Celeribacter indicus: one gene and its partners. The protein of the gene in region 4 interacts with the protein of the main gene of each other region in a pairwise test. Links are inferred from orthologs where the notes say so. Each region holds a gene or a part of one and is shown on either strand. Other genes may lie near its edges.

The links.
Region 1: the proteins of rplL (region 4) and trhO interact in binary tests that used the Escherichia coli proteins (3 or more experiments, as listed by UniProt). The link is inferred for Celeribacter indicus from one-to-one orthologs.
Region 2: the proteins of rplL (region 4) and obgE interact in binary tests that used the Escherichia coli proteins (3 or more experiments, as listed by UniProt). The link is inferred for Celeribacter indicus from one-to-one orthologs.
Region 3: the proteins of rplL (region 4) and dnaE interact in binary tests that used the Escherichia coli proteins (3 or more experiments, as listed by UniProt). The link is inferred for Celeribacter indicus from one-to-one orthologs.

What each region holds. Positions count from the first base shown.
Region 1 is NZ_CP004393.1:19,667-24,057, forward strand. The notes cover bases 465-3,294. They hold trhO (oxygen-dependent tRNA uridine(34) hydroxylase TrhO), read right to left. Parts: upstream 2,419-3,294; coding sequence 1,510-2,418; downstream 465-1,509. Other genes in these bases: P73_RS00085 (IS256 family transposase), read left to right, coding at 465-916; P73_RS00090 (ABC transporter ATP-binding protein), read left to right, coding at 958-1,497; P73_RS00100 (trypsin-like peptidase domain-containing protein), read left to right, coding at 2,521-3,294. In the rest of the region: more of P73_RS00085, read left to right, coding at 1-464; more of P73_RS00100, read left to right, coding at 3,295-3,918; pncA (bifunctional nicotinamidase/pyrazinamidase), read left to right, coding at 3,985-4,391. UniProt on the Escherichia coli protein: Catalyzes oxygen-dependent 5-hydroxyuridine (ho5U) modification at position 34 in tRNAs, the first step in 5-carboxymethoxyuridine (cmo5U) biosynthesis.
Region 2 is NZ_CP004393.1:2,309,951-2,314,350, reverse strand. The notes cover bases 714-3,552. They hold obgE (GTPase ObgE), read right to left. Parts: upstream 2,737-3,552; coding sequence 1,690-2,736; downstream 714-1,689. Other genes in these bases: P73_RS11640 (GNAT family N-acetyltransferase), read right to left, coding at 3,294-3,552; P73_RS11645 (hypothetical protein), read right to left, coding at 2,762-2,998; proB (glutamate 5-kinase), read right to left, coding at 714-1,702. Outside these bases: P73_RS11660 (glutamate-5-semialdehyde dehydrogenase), read right to left, coding at 1-605; more of proB, read right to left, coding at 602-713; more of P73_RS11640, read right to left, coding at 3,553-3,842; rpmA (50S ribosomal protein L27), read right to left, coding at 4,069-4,338; P73_RS11630 (50S ribosomal protein L21), read right to left, coding at 4,361-4,400. UniProt on the Escherichia coli protein: An essential GTPase which binds GTP, GDP and possibly (p)ppGpp with moderate affinity, with high nucleotide exchange rates and a fairly low GTP hydrolysis rate.
Region 3 is NZ_CP004393.1:3,894,097-3,899,750, reverse strand. Bases 1,055-5,147 are described here. They hold dnaE (DNA polymerase III subunit alpha), read left to right. Parts: upstream 1,055-1,428; coding sequence 1,429-4,947; downstream 4,948-5,147. Other genes in these bases: P73_RS19175 (SlyX family protein), read right to left, coding at 4,955-5,147; xdhA (xanthine dehydrogenase small subunit), read right to left, coding at 1,055-1,199. In the rest of the region: more of xdhA, read right to left, coding at 1-1,054; more of P73_RS19175, read right to left, coding at 5,148-5,167; hisS (histidine--tRNA ligase), read left to right, coding at 5,306-5,654. UniProt on the Escherichia coli protein: DNA polymerase III is a complex, multichain enzyme responsible for most of the replicative synthesis in bacteria. This DNA polymerase also exhibits 3' to 5' exonuclease activity. The alpha chain is the DNA polymerase catalytic subunit.
Region 4 is NZ_CP004393.1:641,018-645,552, reverse strand. The notes cover bases 1-2,974. They hold rplL (50S ribosomal protein L7/L12), read right to left. Parts: upstream 1,690-2,974; coding sequence 1,312-1,689; downstream 1-1,311. Other genes in these bases: rplA (50S ribosomal protein L1), read right to left, coding at 2,678-2,974; rplJ (50S ribosomal protein L10), read right to left, coding at 1,761-2,273; rpoB (DNA-directed RNA polymerase subunit beta), read right to left, coding at 1-1,034. Also shown: more of rplA, read right to left, coding at 2,975-3,376; rplK (50S ribosomal protein L11), read right to left, coding at 3,376-3,825; transcription termination/antitermination protein NusG, read right to left, coding at 3,966-4,499. UniProt on the Escherichia coli protein: The binding site for several of the GTPase factors involved in protein synthesis (IF-2, EF-Tu, EF-G and RF3). Is thus essential for accurate translation.

The DNA of each region.
Region 1 (4,391 bases), 620 kb from region 4 along the record:
GACCCGGATCGACGGGATCGATGACAAGATCATCGGGCTTTATGCGGCCGGGCTGACGGTCCGGGACATCCAGGCTCACCTGCTTGATCTCTACGGCCTGAAGGTCTCGCCCGACCTGATCAGCCGCGTCACCGATGCGGTGCTGGACGAGGTCAGGGAATGGCAGACCCGCGCGCTGGATCGGATGTATCCCATCGTGATCTTCGACGCTCTACGGGTGAAGATCCGTGACGCCGACAGCCGGACAGTGAAGAATAAGGCCGTCTACGTCGCCCTGGGCGTCACCCGTGATGGGAGCCGTGAGGTTCTGGGCCTGTGGACCGCCGAGAACGAGGGCGCCAAATTCTGGCTCTCGGTGATGAACGAGTTGAAGAACCGGGGCGTGCAGGACATCCTGATCGCGGTCGTGGACGGGCTGAAGGGCTTTCCTGAGGCCATCACCGCCGCGTTCCCGGACGCCATGGTCCAGACCTGCATCGTGCATCTGGTGCGCCATTCCCTGAATTTCTGCTCTTGGAAGGACCGCAAGGCCGTGGCTGCGGACCTACGCCGGATTTACAGTGCCCCGACCGCCGATATGGCCGAGGCCGAGCTCGATGCCTTCGAGGAGAAATGGGCCGGGAAATACGCCTCCATCGCCCCGGCCTGGCGCCGGGCATGGCAGGAGGTGATCCCGTTCTTTGGTTTCGATCCCGCGATCCGGAAAATCATCTACACCACGAATGCCATAGAAAGCTTGAACCGCGTGATCCGGAAAACGATCAAGACGCGGGGCTCCTTCCCGACCGACGAGGCCGCAACCAAGTTGATCTATCTGGCAATCCGCAAATTCGAAAAGGATGGCCGAAATGTCCGGGAATGGTTTGCAGCCCGCAACCAGTTCGCCATAATGTTCGGCGAGCGCTTCGACGCTTGAGTATCTGAAACCGCATGGGCCGGGCCAGATACACATAGTTCATGACACTCCCGAAATCCACCCTCCTCCAGATGATCGCCGGAATGATCCCACCGCAATCGGGCCGGATCGAGGTCACGGGAACGGTGTCCTGGCCGGTCGGATTCGCGGGCTCCTTCCACCCCGATCTCACCGGCGCCCAGAACCTGCGCTTCGTGGCGCGGGTCTATGGCGTCGACACGCAGCACCTTGTCGATTTCGCCAGGGAAGTGTCCGGCCTCGGCGCCCATTTCGACGCGCCCTTCCGCAGCTATTCGGCCGGAATGCGCGCGCGCCTCGCCTTCGCCGCCTCGATGGGCATCGACTTCGACCATTACCTCTTCGACGAGGTGACATCGGTGGGCGACGCCGCCTTCCGGGAGAAGAGCGAGGCGGTGATCCGCACGCGGCTGAAGAGGTCGGGCGCGATCCTCGTATCGCATTCCATGGGGCTGGTGCGAAGCCTCTGCGACGCAGCGGTCCTCCTCGAAGACGGCAAGGCGATGTGGTTCAACGACGTTGCGCGCGCGATCCGCCGCCATCAGTCGATGCTGGAGGCCTGACCGCGCCGCATGTCACTCCCGCCCCAGATGCCGCTCTCCCCGCGCCTTCGCCAGCGCGATCTGCCGCTGGCGCTCGCGGAACCGCTCCTTGCGAGCGGCATCGAATTCGTCCACGCAACGGGGACAGGAGACGCCTTCCTCGAAAGCGGGATGTGCCTTGTCCTCCGGCAGGATCGGGCGGCGGCAGGCGTGGCACAGTTCGTGCGGCCCCTCGGCAAGCCCGTGCCCGATCGACACGCGCCCGTCGAAGACGAAGCAGTCGCCCTCCCAGAGGCTCTCCTCCTCGGGCATCTCCTCGAGATATTTCAGGATGCCGCCCTTGAGGTGATAGACCTCCTCCACACCCTGCCCGAGCAGGTAGTTCGTCGATTTCTCGCAGCGGATCCCGCCGGTGCAGAACATCGCGATCTTCTTGTTGTGGAAGCGGTCCCTGTTCCTTTCCCACCACTCCGGAAATTCGCGAAAGCTCCGGGTTTGCGGGTCGATCGCGCCACGGAACGTGCCGATCTCCACCTCGTAATCGTTGCGTGTGTCGATGACCGCCACATCCCCGGAGGAGATCAGCGCATTCCATTCCTCCGGCGTACAATAATGTCCGACCCGCGCCTTCGGGTCGACATCCGGCTGGCCCATGGTGACGATCTCGCGCTTGATCCGCACCTTCATCCGCGCAAAGGGCTGGTCTTGCGCGGTCGACAGCTTCACCTCGAGGCCGGCGCAGCCGGGAAGGGCGCGGATATGGGAAAGCAGTTGCTCGATCGCCGCAGGCGTCGGCCCGGCCACCGTGCCGTTGATCCCCTCCTGCGCCAGAAGCAGCGTGCCCGTGATCCCTTCGCCACGGCACAGATCCAGAAGCCCCTGCCGGAGCCCGGCGGGATCGTCGAAACGGGTGAAGTGATACAGGGCGCATACGGTAAACATAATGTGCTCGATACGCCTCGCCTCCCCGTCAGGCAAGGGCTTGAAAATCATCTTCCGGCGGCTTCTTTAGAGCCATCCCGTGACAAGACATGAGGTCCCGCGATGCCGCGAAACGTCCTGATCGCCGCCTTTCTGGCCATTTCCGTCACCCTCCCGGTCCGAACCGCCCTCGCCCAGACGCCGACGGTTCCCGAAAGCCGCGCCGAGCTCCAGCTCTCCTTCTCCCCCATCGTCCGGGAAACGGCGCCCTCCGTCGTCAATATCTACGCCTCACGCGTGGTCGAGGAGCGCCTGTCCCCCTTTGCCGATGACCCGTTCTTTTCCCAGTTCTTCCGCAGCGGCCCGGCGCGCCAGCGCGTCCAGCGGTCGCTCGGCTCCGGGGTGATCGTGTCGGAGGACGGGCTCGTGGTGTCGAATTACCACGTCGTGGGGGAGGCGTCGGAGATCCGCGTGGTGCTTTCCGACCGGCGCGAATACGAGGGAGAGGTGGTGCTGGCCGACCAGGACGCCGATGTCGCGGTCCTGCGGCTCAGGGACGCGGAGGACCTGCCCGCCCTGCCGCTCGCGGACAGCGATGCGCTCGAGGTCGGGGATCTCGTGCTCGCCATCGGCAATCCGTTCGGCGTCGGACAGACGGTCTCCTCCGGCATCATCTCCGGCCTCGCGCGCTCCGGAAGCGCGATTCCGGGCGGCGCAGGCTCCTATATCCAGACCGACGCGGCGATCAATCCGGGCAATTCCGGCGGCGCGCTCGTCGACATGTCCGGCCGGCTCGTCGGCATCAACACCTCCATCCTGTCCCGCACCGGCGGCTCCATCGGCATCGGCTTTGCGATCCCCTCCAACCTCGTGCGCGAATTCACCCGGCAGGCCGAGGCGGGTCAGACCTCCTTCGTGCGCCCGTGGTCGGGTGTCACCACGCAGGCGGTGGACGATGCCGTCGCGGAGGCGCTGGGCCTGCCCAGACCCGAGGGCGTCGTGCTCGCCGAACTGCATCCGCAATCGCCCTTCGCCAGGGCCGGGCTCGCGGTCGGCGACGTGCTGCTCACGCTCGACGGCCAGCCGATCCTCTCGCCGGCCGATCTCGAATACCGGCTCTCGATCCTGCCCGTAGGCGAAAGCGTGACGCTCGAGGCGGTGCGCGCCGGAGAAACCGTCACGCTGGACCTGTCCCTGATCCCCGCGCCGGGATCCGAGCAACCCGCGCCGGTGACGATCTCCTCCCCCGGACTCCTCGACGGGCTCGTGGTCGCCGATCTGACCCCCGCGCTGGTGGAGCGATACGGCCTGCCGCTCTTGTCGGAGGGTGTGATCGTGCTCGAGGCCGGGGGCTATGCGGCGCGCCTCGGGCTGCGGCCCGGCGACCGCATTCTCGCCCTGAACGGGGCGGAGATTGCGGATTCGGATGCCCTTGCGGCGGCCGCCCAGTCCGTGCGCGGTGGGCTGCTCCTCACGCTGGACCGCGGCGGCCGCGTCCTGCGTCTCCGGTTTCAGGGGTAGCGGCGCGCAGTCCTGCCTTGCCGCAGGCGCCTTCGGGCGTTACGCCTAAGCCAAAGGAGATCCGCCATGCGCCCGTCCAACGAAGCCCTCATCGTCATCGACATCCAGAACGACTTCTGCCCCGGCGGCGCGTTGGCGGTTGCCGGGGGCGATGAGATCGTGCCGGGCGTCAACACGCTCATGGAGGATTTTCCCGCCGTCATCCTCACGCAGGACTGGCATCCCGCCGGCCATTCCTCCTTTGCCTCCACCCATGGCGCCGCCCCCTTCTCCACGACCGAAATGCCCTACGGCACGCAGGTGCTCTGGCCCGATCACTGCATCCAGGGCACAGATGGGGCGGCCTTCCACCCCGCCCTGCGCACGGATGGCGATCTCATCATCCGCAAGGGGTTCAACCCCGCCATCGACAGCTATTCCGCGTTTTTCGAGAATGATCACGTCACGCCCACCGGACTCGAGGGCTACCTGCG
Region 2 (4,400 bases), 1.7 Mb from region 4 along the record:
TACTCGACCGCGCGCAGCATCTCCTGAACCGCCGCACGGTCGCGCGTCGGCACGCGCTGGATCGCGTCCTCCGGCAGCCCGGCCTTGCGCAGTCCTTCCAGGAGACAGGCGTGGATCGCGCCGGAACTGTGGAAACTCTCCGACCCGCCGCGCAGGATCACCGCATTCCCGGCCTTCAGGCACAGCGCGCCGGCATCCGCCGTCACATTCGGACGGCTTTCATAGATCACGCCGATCACACCCAGCGGCGTGCGCACGCGCCGGATATGCAGCCCGTTCGGACGGTCCCATTCCGCGATCACCTCGCCCACCGGATCCTTCTGCGCCGCGATGGCGCGCAGCCCGTCCATGATGCCGCGGATGCGCGACTCGTCGAGCGTGAGCCTGTCCATCATCGCCTCCGTCAGGCCCTTTTCGCGCCCGAAGGCGAGATCCTTCTCATTGGCCGCGATGATCTCCTCCCGCCGCGACCAGAGCGCATCCGCCGCCGCCAGAAGCGCGGCATCCTTCTGTTCGGCAGGCGCGCTGGCAAGCTCCGCGCTCGCCGCCTTCGCCTTTTGTCCGAGCCCGGCCATGAGTTCCTTCACGTCGATATCACCCGTCATAGCACCAGATCGTCCCTGTGTATCAAGGCGGCCCGGCCCGGATAGCCGAGGATCGCCTGTATGTCTTCGGAATGCGCGCCCTTGATCGCTTCCGCCTCCTCCGAGGTGTAGCGCGACAGCCCGAGCCCGATGCGCACACCGTCGGGTCCGAGTATCACGACCGGTTCGCCGCGGCCGAAATGGCCGACCACCTCCGTCACGCCGACCGGCAACAGCGACCGCCCCTGGCCGAGCGCGCGCACGGCCCCCGCGTCGAGATGCACCTCGCCCTTCGGCTTCATCGCCCCGATCCAGCGCTTGCGCGCCCGGTCGGGATCCTCGTGGGCGAGGAACCACGTCGCCCGCGCACCGTTCTCGAGCGCCCGAAGCGGGCGGTCCACCGCACCCTGGGTGATCGCCATCGCGCAGCCGCCGCCGATGGCGGTCTTCGCGGCCATGATCTTCGTCTTCATCCCGCCCTTGGAGACGCCGGAGACCGGCTCGCCCGCCATCGCCTCGATCGCGGGGGTGACATGGTCGACCACCGGCAGGTGGCGGGCCTGCGGATCGACCGCCGGATTGGCGGTGTAGAGCCCGTCCACATCGGACAGGAGCACGAGCCGGTCCGCCCCCACCGTCACCGCGATCTGCGCCGCCAGCCGGTCGTTGTCGCCATAGCGGATCTCGTCCGTGGCCACCGTGTCGTTCTCGTTCACGATCGGCACCACGCCGAGTGCCAGAAGCGCGTCGAGCGTGGCCCGCGAATTGAGATAGCGCCGCCGGTCCGCCGTGTCCTCGAGCGTCAGCAGCACCTGCGCCGTGGTGATCCCGTGCGGCTCCAGCGCCTCCTGATAGGCGCGCGCCAGCCGGATCTGCCCGACGGAGGCCGAAGCCTGCGACTGTTCGAGCGGCAATTCCCCCGGCGGAAGGCCCAGGATGCCGCGCCCGAGCGCGATGGAGCCGGAGGAGACGAGGATCACCTTCGCCCTGCGAGCCCGCAGCATCGCCACATCCGCCGCCAGCCCCTCGAGCCAGTGCGCGCGCAATTCGCCCCGCTCGACGAGCAGCGCCGAGCCGATCTTCACGACGATGCGTTTCGCCTCACTCAGGGTTGCCAAGGCTGGTCGTCCTCTTCCCCGTCCCCGGCCTGTTTCAGCCTGAGCCGGTCCATGGAAATCTCCGCCTTGAGCGCGCGCAGCACCTGGTCGACCCCGTCGCGCGACACGCCCGACATGGTGTAGACGCGCCCGCCCGAGGCCGTCTCGAGCGCCGCGCGCTTCTCCGCGATCTCCTCCTCGAGCAGCGCGTCGGTCTTGTTCAGGACGGTAATCCGCGGCTTGTCCCCGAGCACGTCCGAGTAATTGCTGATCTCGGTGATGATCGTGTCGTAATCCGCCACCACATCCTCCGACGTGCCGTCCACGAGATGCAGCAGCACCGCGCAGCGTTCGACATGGCCAAGGAACAGGTCGCCAAGGCCCCGCCCCTCGGACGCGCCCTCGATCAGGCCGGGAATATCGGCCACGACGAATTCCGCCCCGTCGATGCCGACGACGCCGAGATTGGGGTGCAGCGTGGTAAAGGGATAATCCGCGATCTTCGGCCGCGCGTTCGAGGTCACCGACAGGAAGGTCGACTTGCCCGCGTTCGGCAGGCCCAGAAGCCCCGCATCCGCGATCAGCTTGAGCCGCAGCCAGATCGTCCGGTCGATCCCCGGCTGGCCCGGATTGGCCTTCGCCGGCGCCTGGTTCGTCGAGGTCTTGAACCGCGCATTGCCCCAGCCGCCGTTGCCGCCCTTGGCGAGCACGACGCTCTGGCCCACCTCGGTCAGGTCCGCGATCACCGTTTCCTCGTCCTCGTCGAGGATCTCCGTCCCCACGGGCACGCGCAGCACGATATCCTTGCCGTCCTTGCCGGTGCGGTTGTTGCCCATGCCGCCCTGCCCGTTCTGGGCGAAGAAATGCTGCTGATAGCGGAAGTCGATCAGCGTGTTGAGCCCCTCGACCGCCTCCGCGATCACCGAGCCGCCGGTGCCGCCGTCGCCGCCGTTCGGGCCGCCGAACTCGATGAACTTCTCGCGCCGGAACGACACGCAGCCGTTGCCGCCGCTGCCGGAGCGAATATAGACCTTTGCCAGATCGAGAAATTTCATCGCGACATCCTTTGGTTCAGATGCGCTATGTAGCCCGTGCGCGGGCCAAACTCAATTGCCGTTTCGCGCCGCAAAGCCCGCGCGCGGGGATCATCTCGATGCGCGCGGCCTCCTGCCCGCGGGCGAGGCAGGCAGAGAGGGCTTGACCGGTCCCGACACGGCCCATGGCGCGCCGCGCCTTCTCTGCGACCCCGCCTGCGCCGGTCTCTTCCGCCCGGTCGCGGAAATGGCCGGCCGGCTCGGCCTCCGCCGCCTTGGGCATGACGCCGCGCCCCCGGCATCAGCACCCCCGTCAGGAGCCGACCGCGGCCTCCGCGGGCGGTGCCCGCGATCCGCACCGGACGTCGCCGCGAAGACGAGAAACAGCGCACGACAGTCCCTGCGCACCCGTCGCACCGGGACCGGACAACGGAAAGGCGCGCGGGACAGCCGTCTGCGCTCCCCGATCACGTCAGCGCAGGCGGCACATCCGGGCCGCCCGTGGCACGGGATCATGCGAACCGCGGCACGTGTCGCGTCGCGCATGTCGGGGGCGTTCCGACCGGAGGCCCCGAGCCTCAGAGCTTGCGCAGGTAGGTCCAGGTCGGCACATGCGCGCCGCGGGACACGGAATAGGCCTCCGCATCGCCGATATAGGCGAAGCCGCAGGCGGTGACGACGCGCGCGGAGGCCTGATTGTCCTGGAAGATCGCCGCGAACATCGTCTTGCAGGCGAGCGGGTTCGCCTCCACGATCGCGCGCAGCGCGGTGCGGGCGAGCCCCGTGCCCCAGAAGGAGGGCCCGACCCAGAAGGCAACCTCGCACTGGTCGCGGTCGAGCGGCTTGAGGGAAATCACGCCGAGCACTTCCGACAGGCCGTGATCGGAGCCGTCGAGGATCCAGACCTTTTCCTCCGTCTCGGGCTTCAGCGCACGGGCGACGAAGGCCTCCGTCGCGCCCGGCGGCATCGGGTGCGGCAGGGAGCGCGAGTTGCGCGCCACCCGCAGATCGCCCGCATACATCGACAGAAGCCCCGCATCCGACGTCCGTGGCGGGCGCAGCACGAAGCGCTCTGTCTCGATCACCTGTTGGGCGGGACGCTCCGGCGCCTCCGTCAGAACCTGCATATCCATTTCCTTCCTCCCGAAAACCTCATTCCGCGCCGCGTTGGCCGCGCCGCGAAAGCCACATGTAAGCATCCCCCGAATGTATGACAGCCCGGTTAACGCGATGTTGATCGCCCGAAGATGGCGCGAAGACCGCATCGCGACCCTGCGCACCGGGCGCCTCATATGCGAAAGGGACCGGCCTGCGCCGGTCCCCCGATGTCGTCGTCCCTGTCTCGGGGTCGGCTTACTCGGCGGCCTCCGCCACCGGAAGCACGTCCACGAAGGTGCGGTTTTTCAGACCCTTGCGGAAGGTCACCGTGCCGTCGGTGGTCGCAAAGATCGTGTGGTCGCGGCCAAGGCCGACGCCCTCGCCCGGCCAGAACTTCGTGCCGCGCTGGCGCACGATGATGTTGCCGGCGATGGCGGCCTGGCCGCCGAACAGTTTCACGCCAAGACGGCGACCGGCGGAGTCGCGACCGTTCCGGGACGAACCGCCTGCTTTCTTATGTGCCATGGTGTTCTCTCCTTACGGTAACTTACTTGGCCAGCTCTTTGGCCTGTTCAACCCATTCGGGC
Region 3 (5,654 bases), 3.3 Mb from region 4 along the record:
ATCGCGGCCTCGCTCCAGGGCTTGCCGGTCAGCGCCGCCTCGACCGTGCGGGCGCGCAGGGGCGTTCCCGCCATGCCGCCGAAGGCGATGCGCGCCGCGGTGATCCTGCCGTCTTCCACGGTCAGGTTGAACGCGCCGCAGACCGCGGAAATGTCCTGGTCGAAGCGTTTCGAGAGCTTGTAGACCCGCAGGTCGCGCAGGCCCGCCTTCGGCACGGTGATGCGCTCGACGAATTCGGAGGGCTGGCGGTCCTGTCTGCCGTATTCGATGAAGAATGCCTCGAGCGGGAGGCTGCGCCGGTCCTCGCCCTTGCGAAGCGTCAGCGTCGCGCCCGCGGCGATCAGCGGCGGCGGGCTGTCGCCGATGGGGGAGCCGTTGGCGATATTGCCGCCGAGCGTCGCAGCGGCACGGATCTGGACGGAGGCGAAACGGCGATACATTTCCGCAAGCGAGGGGCAGAGCGGGCGGAACAGTCCGACCAGATCCCCGACCGGGGTCATGGCGCCGATCTCCAGCGTGTCCGGCGTTTCGGTCACGCCCCGCAGATCCTCGATCCCGCCGAGGAAGATGACCTCGTCGAGATCGCGCAGCTGCTTGGTGACCCAGAGCCCCACGTCGGTCGCTCCGGCGATCAGCACCGCATCCGGGCGCAGTGCGTAGATCGCGGCAAACTCGTCGGCGCTCTCGGGTCGTTCGACGATGGCCGGAGCGGAAAAGGCGACGTGGTCGAACCCCTCCGGCACCGGGTCCTTCGCTGCCTTCGCCGCCGCGCGCAGGATCGGCGCGTAGCCGGTGCAGCGGCACAGGTTGCCGGCGAGCACGTCCTCGTGGTCGGTCCGCCCCTGCGCATGGGCGGTGGCAAGCGACATGACGATTCCGGGCGTGCAGAAGCCGCATTGGCTGCCGTGCTCCTCGATCATCGCCCGTTGCACCGGGTGAAGCACCTCCCCGTCCGACAACCCTTCGACCGTGACCACCGACTTGCCGTGAAGCTGCGGCAGGAACAGGATGCAGGCGTTGAGCGGCTTCTTTCCCTGCGCATCCTCGACCATCACCGTGCAGGCGCCGCAATCGCCTTCGTTGCAGCCCTCCTTCGTGCCGGTGAGGCCGCGGGTTTCGCGCAGATGATCGAGCAGGGTACGTGTCGGCGTCTCCGTGACCGTCACGACCTCGCCGTTGAGCCGAAAGGTGATCTCCATATATCAGGCCGGCCGCTTTCTTGTCTCTTCGACCACGCCCGATGCGGCGGAAAGCGTGGTCCCTGTCCTAGAGAGCAAAGCCGCCCCGGCCTGGATTTGCAAGGGATTCTCGCAGGGCGTTTGCGCATAAATTGCCCGAATGATTAAAAATCGGGCGCGACAATCCCTGTGGAAAACGTGTTTTTCGCCCTTGGCGCGGTGCCATGGGGTGAGATAGCCTTGTCCGGCCATGAGCAGACCCGGTTTCATCCATCTTCGCGTCCATACCGAATACTCCCTTCTCGAGGGGGCGATGCGGCTCAAGAAGCTGAGCGGCATGGTTGCGGACATGGGCATGCCGGCGGTCGCCGTGACCGATACGAACAACCTGTTCTGCGCGCTCGAATTTTCCGAATATGCCAAGGGGGCGGGCATTCAGCCGGTCATCGGCTGCCAGGTCGACGTCGCCTATTGGGAGCCCGAGCCGGGCGGGAAGCCGAAGCCGCCCGCGCCGGTCGTGCTGCTTGCGCAGAACGAACAGGGCTATGAGCATCTGATGAAGCTCAATTCCTGTCTCTATATCGACAAGCACGGCGCGCTGCCGCAGGTGAGCCTCGAGGAACTGGAGCGCTATTCGGGCGGCCTGATCTGTCTCAGCGGCGGGGCGGAGGGGCCGGTCGGAAAGCTCGTGCAGGACCATCACCCGCGGGAGGCGCGCGCGCTGCTCGAGCGGCTGAAGGCGATCTATCCGAACCGGCTCTACGTCGAGCTCCAGCGCCATCCGGGCGAGGACGGAACCTATACGGTGGGGGAGCGTGCGACCGAACGGCCCTTTGTCGAATGGGCCTATGATCTCGGCCTGCCGCTCGTGGCGACGAATGACGTCTACTTTCCCAAGGCCGACATGTACGAGGCGCATGATGCGCTCATCTGCATCGCGGAGGGCGCCTATGTCGACCAGTCGGAGCCGCGCCGCCGCCTCACGCCGCAGCATTATTTCAAGAGCCCGGCCGAGATGGCCGCGCTCTTCGCCGATCTGCCGGAGGCGATCGAGACCACGGTGGAAATCGCCCGCCGCTGTGCGTTCAAGGCCTACAAGCGCGACCCGATCCTGCCGAAATTCGCCGATGACGAGGTGGAGGAACTGCGCAAGCAGGCCTGGGAGGGGCTCGAGAAGCGCCTCGCCGTGATCGAGCCCGCCGCGCCGCGCGAGGAGTACGAGGACCGGCTCAGGTTCGAGCTCGGGATCATCGAGCAGATGGGATTCCCCGGCTATTTCCTCATCGTTGCCGACTTCATCAAATGGTCGAAGGACAACGACATTCCGGTCGGGCCGGGGCGCGGTTCGGGTGCGGGGTCGCTCGTGGCCTATGTGCTTACGATCACCGACCTCGACCCGCTGCGCTATTCGCTGCTGTTCGAACGCTTCCTGAACCCCGAACGCGTGTCCATGCCGGACTTCGACATCGATTTCTGCATGGACCGGCGCGAGGAGACGATCCGCTACGTCCAGGAGAAATACGGTCGCGACAAGGTCGGACAGATCATCACCTTCGGCGCGCTCCTCTCGAAGGCCGCCGTGCGCGATATCGGGCGGGTGTTGCAGATGCCCTACGGGCAGGTGGATCGCCTGTCGAAGCTCATTCCGGTCGAGGGGGTCAAGCCCGTCTCCATCGAGCAGGCGCTGAAGGACGAGCCGAAGCTGCGCGAGGAGGCACGCAACGAGGAGGTGGTGGACCGGCTCCTGACCTACGGCCGCCAGGTCGAGGGGCTGTTGCGCAACGCCTCCACCCACGCGGCGGGCGTGGTGATCGGGGACCGGCCGCTCGACGACCTCGTGCCGCTCTACCAGGATCCGCGCTCGGACATGCCCGCCACCCAGTTCAACATGAAATGGGTGGAGCAGGCGGGGCTCGTGAAATTCGACTTCCTGGGGCTGAAGACGCTTACCGTCGTGCAATCGGCGATGAACCTGATCTTCAAGAACGGCCGCCCGCTCCATGTCGCGCCGGACGGCACGCGGCTCTACGAGCCGGCGGCGGGGGCCGAGAACCAGATCAACCTCATCCCGCTCGACGACGCGAAGACCTACAGGCTCTATTCGGACGCGAAGACGGTCGCGGTGTTCCAGGTGGAAAGCTCGGGCATGATGTCCGCGCTGCGGCAGATGAAGCCCACCTGTATCGAGGATATCGTGGCCCTCGTGGCGCTCTATCGTCCGGGGCCGATGGAGAACATCCCGACCTATTGCGACGTGAAGCACGGGCGCAAGGATCTCGAGAGCATCCATCCGACCATCGACCATATCCTCGAGGAGACACAGGGGATCATCGTCTATCAGGAACAGGTGATGCAGATTGCGCAGGTCATGGCGGGTTACACGCTTGGCGGCGCCGACCTTCTGCGCCGCGCGATGGGCAAGAAGATCAAGGAGGCGATGGACGCCGAGCGCCCGAAATTCGTCGAGGGCGCGAAGAAGAACGGTGTGGACCAGAAGAAGGCCGAGGAGGTCTTTGCCCTTCTGGAGAAATTCGCCAACTACGGCTTCAACAAATCCCATGCGGCGGCCTATGCCGTGGTGTCCTATTACACCGCTTGGCTGAAGGCGAACCACCCGGTCGAGTTCATGGCGGGGGTCATGAATTGCGATATTCATCTCACCGACAAGCTCGCGATCTATGCCGAGGAGGTGCGGCGGGGCCTCGATGTGGAGATCGTGCCGCCCTGCGTGAACCGGTCGCTCGCCACCTTCGACGTGGTGGATCAGAAGCTGGTCTACGCGCTGGGTGCCCTGAAGAACGTCGGCGGCGAGGCGATGCAGCTCATCGTGAACGCGCGCGAGGAGGGGGGCAAGCCCTTCGTGACGCTGTTCGACTTCGCCCGCCGCGTGGACCTGAAGAAGGTCGGGAAGCGTCCGCTCGAGATGCTCGCGCGCGCCGGCGCCTTCGACCAGCTCGACGGCAACCGCCGCCGCGTCTTCGACAGTCTCGAGGCGCTGGTGCAATATTCCGCGGCGATCCATGAACAGAAAGCTTCCTCCCAGGTGTCGCTCTTCGGCGATGCGGGAGAGGATCTGCCGGAGCCGCGCCTGTCCCCCGTGGGCGACTGGGTGGCCTCCGAACGGCTGATGGAGGAGCAGAAGGCCATCGGCTTCTTCCTCTCCGGCCATCCGCTCGACGACTATGCGGGCGCGCTCCGGCGCAAGAAGATCGCGACCCTCGCCGACGCCCAGGCCAGGGCAGAGGCCGAGGGCGGTGCCATCGTCAAGGTCGGCGTCATGGTCTCCGGCTTCCGTCCGATGAAATCGGGCAAGGGCACGCGCTATTTCCGCATGAACGTCTCCGACGCCACCGGACAGCTTGCCGGCATCGCGATGTTCCCCAAGAAGGACGAATATGACGCGGCCTATGCCATCTTCGAGGCACACGACAAGGTGGTGATCACGCTCGAAGGCCGGTTCAGCGACGGTCAGTTCGACCCGACGATCCGCTCCGTCGCGCCGATGGAGGCCATCGTGGCGGATGCGGGCGGGGCGGGGCTCAGGATCTTCTGCGACGATGTCATGGCGGTGACGCAGGTGAGCGAGCTTCTCGCCCGCGTCACGCGGGAGGCGCGGCAGCCCCCGCGCGGCGCGGTGTCCTTCTGCATCATGGCGCCCGACTATCCCAACGAGGTGGAGATCGACATTCCCCAGCCCTTCGTCGTCACCCCGGAGGTGAAGGGCGCGATCCGCTCCTTCGACGGGGTGGTGATGGTCGAGGATATGTAAGCACCGCTTACCAGTGCGGCGGGCGCTGGTCGACGAGCGGCACCGTGCCCTCCGTCTCCGACTGGCGCGCGGCCTCGGCCTCCATCAGCAGGCCGAGCCGGCGCTCCGCCGCCTCGATCACGCGTTCCTGCCGCGCAACCACGTCCGACAGCTCGTCCACGACCTTCGTCAGATAGGCCACCTGTTCCTCGAGTGTGACGATACGGGTTTCGTTTTCCATCTCTGCCTCCCATCGGCTGACACCGGGTTTGCCTGTCCATCATAGCGGGGATTCGCGACGCTTTCACCCGCGCGCGCTTGCCCCGCACCGCCCCTTGGGCTATGCCGCCCCCGAGTTCGAGACCAAAAGGGATCCGACATGGCCAAGCCCAAGAAGACTCCGCGCCCCAAGGCCATCACGCCCAAGGGCTTTCGCGACTATTTCGGCACCGAGGTGACCGAACGCAAGGCCATGCTCGATCGGATTGCCGAAGTCTACCATCTTTACGGCTTCGAGGCGCTGGAGACCTCTGCGGTGGAAACGGTCGAGGCGCTGGGCAAGTTCCTGCCAGATGTGGACCGCCCGAACGAGGGCGTCTTCGCCTGGCAGGAAGAGGCCGAGAGCGACCGGCCCGGCGACTGGGTCGCGCTGCGCTACGACATGACCGCGCCGCTCGCCCGCGTCGCCGCGCAATACCGCAACGACCTGCCCGCGCCCTATCGCCGCT
Region 4 (4,535 bases):
AACGTCTTGAGCGTGCCGCCGACGACGGTGCCGTCCTTGTCCATCTCATAGGTGAGCTCGTCGCCCGCCTCGACATAGATCGCGCCGTTTTCCTCGTTGATGATGTCTTTCGCGACGAACTTGCCCACGATCCGGTCGAAGGGCACGAGAAGCTCGGTCACCGATCCTTCGTCGAGGATCTTCTTGACCGCGCGCGGGGTCATCTTGTCGCCCGCCTTGCAGATCACTTCGCCCGTGGCCGCATCGACGAGGTCATAGGTCGGACGGGTGCCGCGCACGCGCTCGGGGAAGAAGCGGGTCACCCACCCCTTGTTCTTCTCGAGCTTGTAATCGACGGTGTCGTAATAGGCATCGCAGATCGCCTCCTGGTCGAGGCCGAGCGCGTAGAGCAGCGTCGTCACCGGCAGCTTGCGGCGACGGTCGATGCGCGCGTAGACGATGTCCTTGGCGTCGAATTCGAAATCGAGCCAGGAGCCGCGGTAGGGGATGATCCGGCAGGCAAAGAGCAGCTTGCCCGAGGAATGGGTCTTGCCCTTGTCATGATCGAAGAACACGCCCGGAGAGCGGTGCATCTGGGAGACGATCACGCGTTCGGTGCCGTTCACGATGAACGTGCCGTTCGGCGTCATCAGGGGCATGTCGCCCATGAACACGTCCTGTTCCTTGATGTCCTTCACGGATTTCGCGCCGGTGTCCTCGTCCACATCGAACACGATGAGACGCAGCGTGACCTTCAGCGGAGCCGAATAGGTCATGTCGCGCTGCTGGCATTCCTCGACGTCGTATTTCGGCGCCTCGAGCTCGTATTTCACGAATTCGAGCACGGCGGTCTCGTTGAAATCCTTGATCGGGAAGACCGACTGGAACACGCCCTTGATGCCTTCGCCGTCTTGCGGTTCGGAGGCGTCGCCGGATTTCAGGAACAGGTCGTAGGAGGATTTCTGAACCTCGATGAGGTTCGGCATTTCGAGAACTTCGCGAATTTTGCCGTAGTATTTGCGGAGCCGTTTCTGGCCAAGGAAGGACGATGCCATACGCGTCTATACCTTTTCACTTTTTCGCGAGCCACACGCCCCGTTGGGTGCCGGGAGATGTGCCCTGACGAAACAGAGGGTCGCGGTCTATTCCTGCCCCCTGCCCAAAAGGGGGCTCCCGACCGCTGCGACCTCTCCTTGGGAAACCCCCGCCCGCACCGGGCGGCGGGAGCTTTCCAAGACAGGTCCGGATGTTTGCCTGCCCTAAGACAGGTTCGGCTGGACCCGAAAAATCGGGTCCAGCCTGACATGTGGGTTGGCCCGGAGGCCGGAGGCCTCAGGCCAGCTCGACAGTCGCGCCAGCGGCTTCGAGTTTGCCCTTGATCTCTTCGGCTTCTTCTTTCGAAGCGCCTTCCTTGATCTTGCCGCCGGCTTCGACGAGCTCTTTGGCTTCCTTGAGGCCCAGGCCGGTGATGCCGCGGACTTCCTTGATCACGTTGATTTTCGAAGCGCCGGCGTCCTTCAGGACGACGTCGAATTCGGTTTTCTCTTCGGCAGCGGCCGCGCCGGCATCGCCGGCCGGGCCGGCCACCATCACGGCGCCGCCGGCGGCGGGCTCGATGCCGTATTCTTCTTTGAGGATTTCTTTCAGCTCTTGGGCTTCGAGAAGGGTGAGACCAACGATCTCTTCAGCGAGTTTTTTCAGATCAGCCATTGTACTGTTTCCGTTCGTTTAAGTGTGTTCCAACATGAGCCATTTCAACCCACGCAGGTGCATTTGGATGCTCAGGCAGCCTTTTCCTCGATCGTGGAAAGGATGCCCGCGATGTTCGAAGCGGGTGCGCCAATCGCGCCGGCGATGTTGGAAGCGGGTGCGCCGATGCAGCTCGCGATCTGAGCCAGGAGCTCTTCGCGGGAGGGCATCTTGGAAACACGCTCAACACCTGTGACGTCGAGACCTTCACCGCCCATTGCGCCACCGAGAATCTGTAGTTTCTCGTTGTCTTTGGCGTAATCCACGACCACTTTCGCAGCAGCGACAGGGTCTTCGGAATAGGCGAGAACGGTCATGCCGTTGAGAAGATCGCTGATCGGTTGGTTCGGCGTTCCCTCAAGGGCGATTTTGGCGAGCCGGTTCTTGGCAACGCGAACTGCACCACCGGCAGAGCGCATGCGCGCCCGCAGATCCTGCATTTCAGCAACCGTAAGACCTGCGTAGTGTGCAACGACGACCACGCCAGAGCTTTCAAAGATCTGACCGAGTTCCTCGATCACCTTTTCTTTTTGTGCTCTATCCACAGTTTTACTCCAAGTATGGGAGGGTTGCCCCTCCCGGCTCAATTCTACCTCGGCCTTGCAGGCCTCGGCTCGAAGTCCGGTTACGGGGCCGCGCCAAAGTCGCCCGAGGATCACCCCGGAGAAACTTGCCGTCTTTCCCGTCTCGGGCAGGAATTATGCGAGGCAGATCCCCCGCACCCACCGTCTCGGACGAAATGCAAATCAGCGCACGACGAATCGCACGCTTGTTTGCCTCGTTGCGTTTAACGGGGTTTGCCGGGCGGGGCAAGATGGGAGCGACAGAAACCTCCCGCAGATCGCCCGTTCGTGAGAATACCGGATCGACGACGAGCGTCAAGTCGGCGAAAAGGCGAAGGCGCCCCCGGAGGAGCGCCCTTCAAAAGTGTCGGAGCCGATCGCGCGGATCAGTTGCCGGTCGCGGAGTCCACCGAGACGGACACGCCCGGACCCATCGTCGAGGACAGGGAGACCTTCTTCATGTAGGTGCCCTTCGCGCCCGTCGGCTTCGCCTTCTGGACGGCATCGACAAAGGCGCGGATGTTCTGCGCCAGTTGCTCGGCGGAGAAAGACGCCTTGCCCACGCCGCTGTGCACGACGCCGGCCTTCTCGGCCTTGAACTGCACCTCACCGCCCTTGGCGGCTTCGACAGCGGCCTTGATGTCCATCGTCACGGTGCCGACCTTCGGGTTCGGCATCAGGTTGCGCGGGCCAAGGATCTTGCCGAGACGGCCGACGATCGGCATCATGTCCGGGGTCGCAATGCAGCGGTCGAACTCGATCGTGCCGCCCTGGATCGTTTCCATCAGGTCTTCGGCACCGACGATATCCGCACCGGCGGCCTGCGCTTCGTCAGCCTTCGCGCCACGGGCGAAGACAGCGACGCGGACGGTCTTGCCGGTGCCGTTGGGCAGGGTGACGACGCCGCGAACCATCTGGTCGGCGTGACGGGGATCGACACCGAGGTTCAGCGCGATTTCAACGGTTTCATCGAATTTCGCGGTGGCGTTCGCCTTGATCAGGTCGAGCGCGTCCTCGACGCTGAGGTTTTCCTTGCCGACGAAGGCTTCGCGAGCCGCGCGGGTACGTTTGCCAAGTTTCGCCATCACTTCACCTCGATGCCCATGGATTTCGCGGAGCCGAGGATGATCTGCATCGCGCCCTCGACGTCGTTCGCGTTCAGATCCTTCATCTTCGCTTCGGCGATCTCGCGCACCTGCGCGACGGTCACAGTCGCGATGGTCTCGCGGCCCGGCAGCGCAGCCCCCTTGGGACGGTTGCGCTTGCCCACCGGCTTCAGACCGGCGGCCTTCTTGAGATAGAACGACGCCGGCGGCGTCTTGATGTCCATCGAGAAGGATTTGTCGGAGTAGTAGGTGATCACGGTCGGGCACGGCGCACCGGGCTCCATGTCCTGCGTCTTGGCGTTGAACGCCTTGCAGAATTCCATGATGTTGATGCCGCGCTGACCCAGCGCCGGCCCCACGGGCGGGGACGGGTTCGCCTGACCGGCGGGCACTTGCAGCTTCATCGTGCCTGCGAGTTTCTTAGCCATTGGCCTTTTCCTTTCCAACCCCTGCGAAACGCGTTTCACAGGGTCTCATGTTGTGTGGTCTGGTCCGGACAACGCGTCGCCCTCGCCTCCCACGGCTCATGCCCCGACGGGGCTCGCGCGCCAGCCGGCGCGCGCGTTCCTCAGGCCCGCTTGTTGACCTGAGTGAATTCCAGCTCGACCGGCGTCGCCCGGCCGAAGATCGAGACGGAGACCTTGAGGCGCTGGTTGGCCTCGTCGACCTCTTCCACCATGCCGTCGAACCCCTCGAAGGCCCCTTCGGAGACGGAAACCTGCTCGCCCACCTCGAAGGTGATGGTCGAACGCGGCGCCTCCGCGCCCTCCTCGACGCGGCCGAGGATCGCCTCAACCTCGCTGTCGCGCATCGGCATCGGCTTGCCGAAGGAACCGAGGAAGCCGGTCACCCGGTTGATCGAGTTGATCAGGTGATAGCCCTCGTCGGTCATCTCCATGCGCACGAGCACATAGCCCGGCATGAAGCGACGCTCGGTCGTCACCTTCTTGCCCCGGCGCACCTCGATGACCTCCTCGGTCGGCACCAGGACCTCTTCGATCTGATCCTCAAGGCCCTTTTCCGCCACAGCCGTCTTGATCGCTTCGGCGACTTTTTTCTCGAAATTCGAGAGAACGCTCACCGAATACCAACGCTTCGCCATGGTGCCTTTGCCTTTTCATCTCTCCGGCAGGGCGCC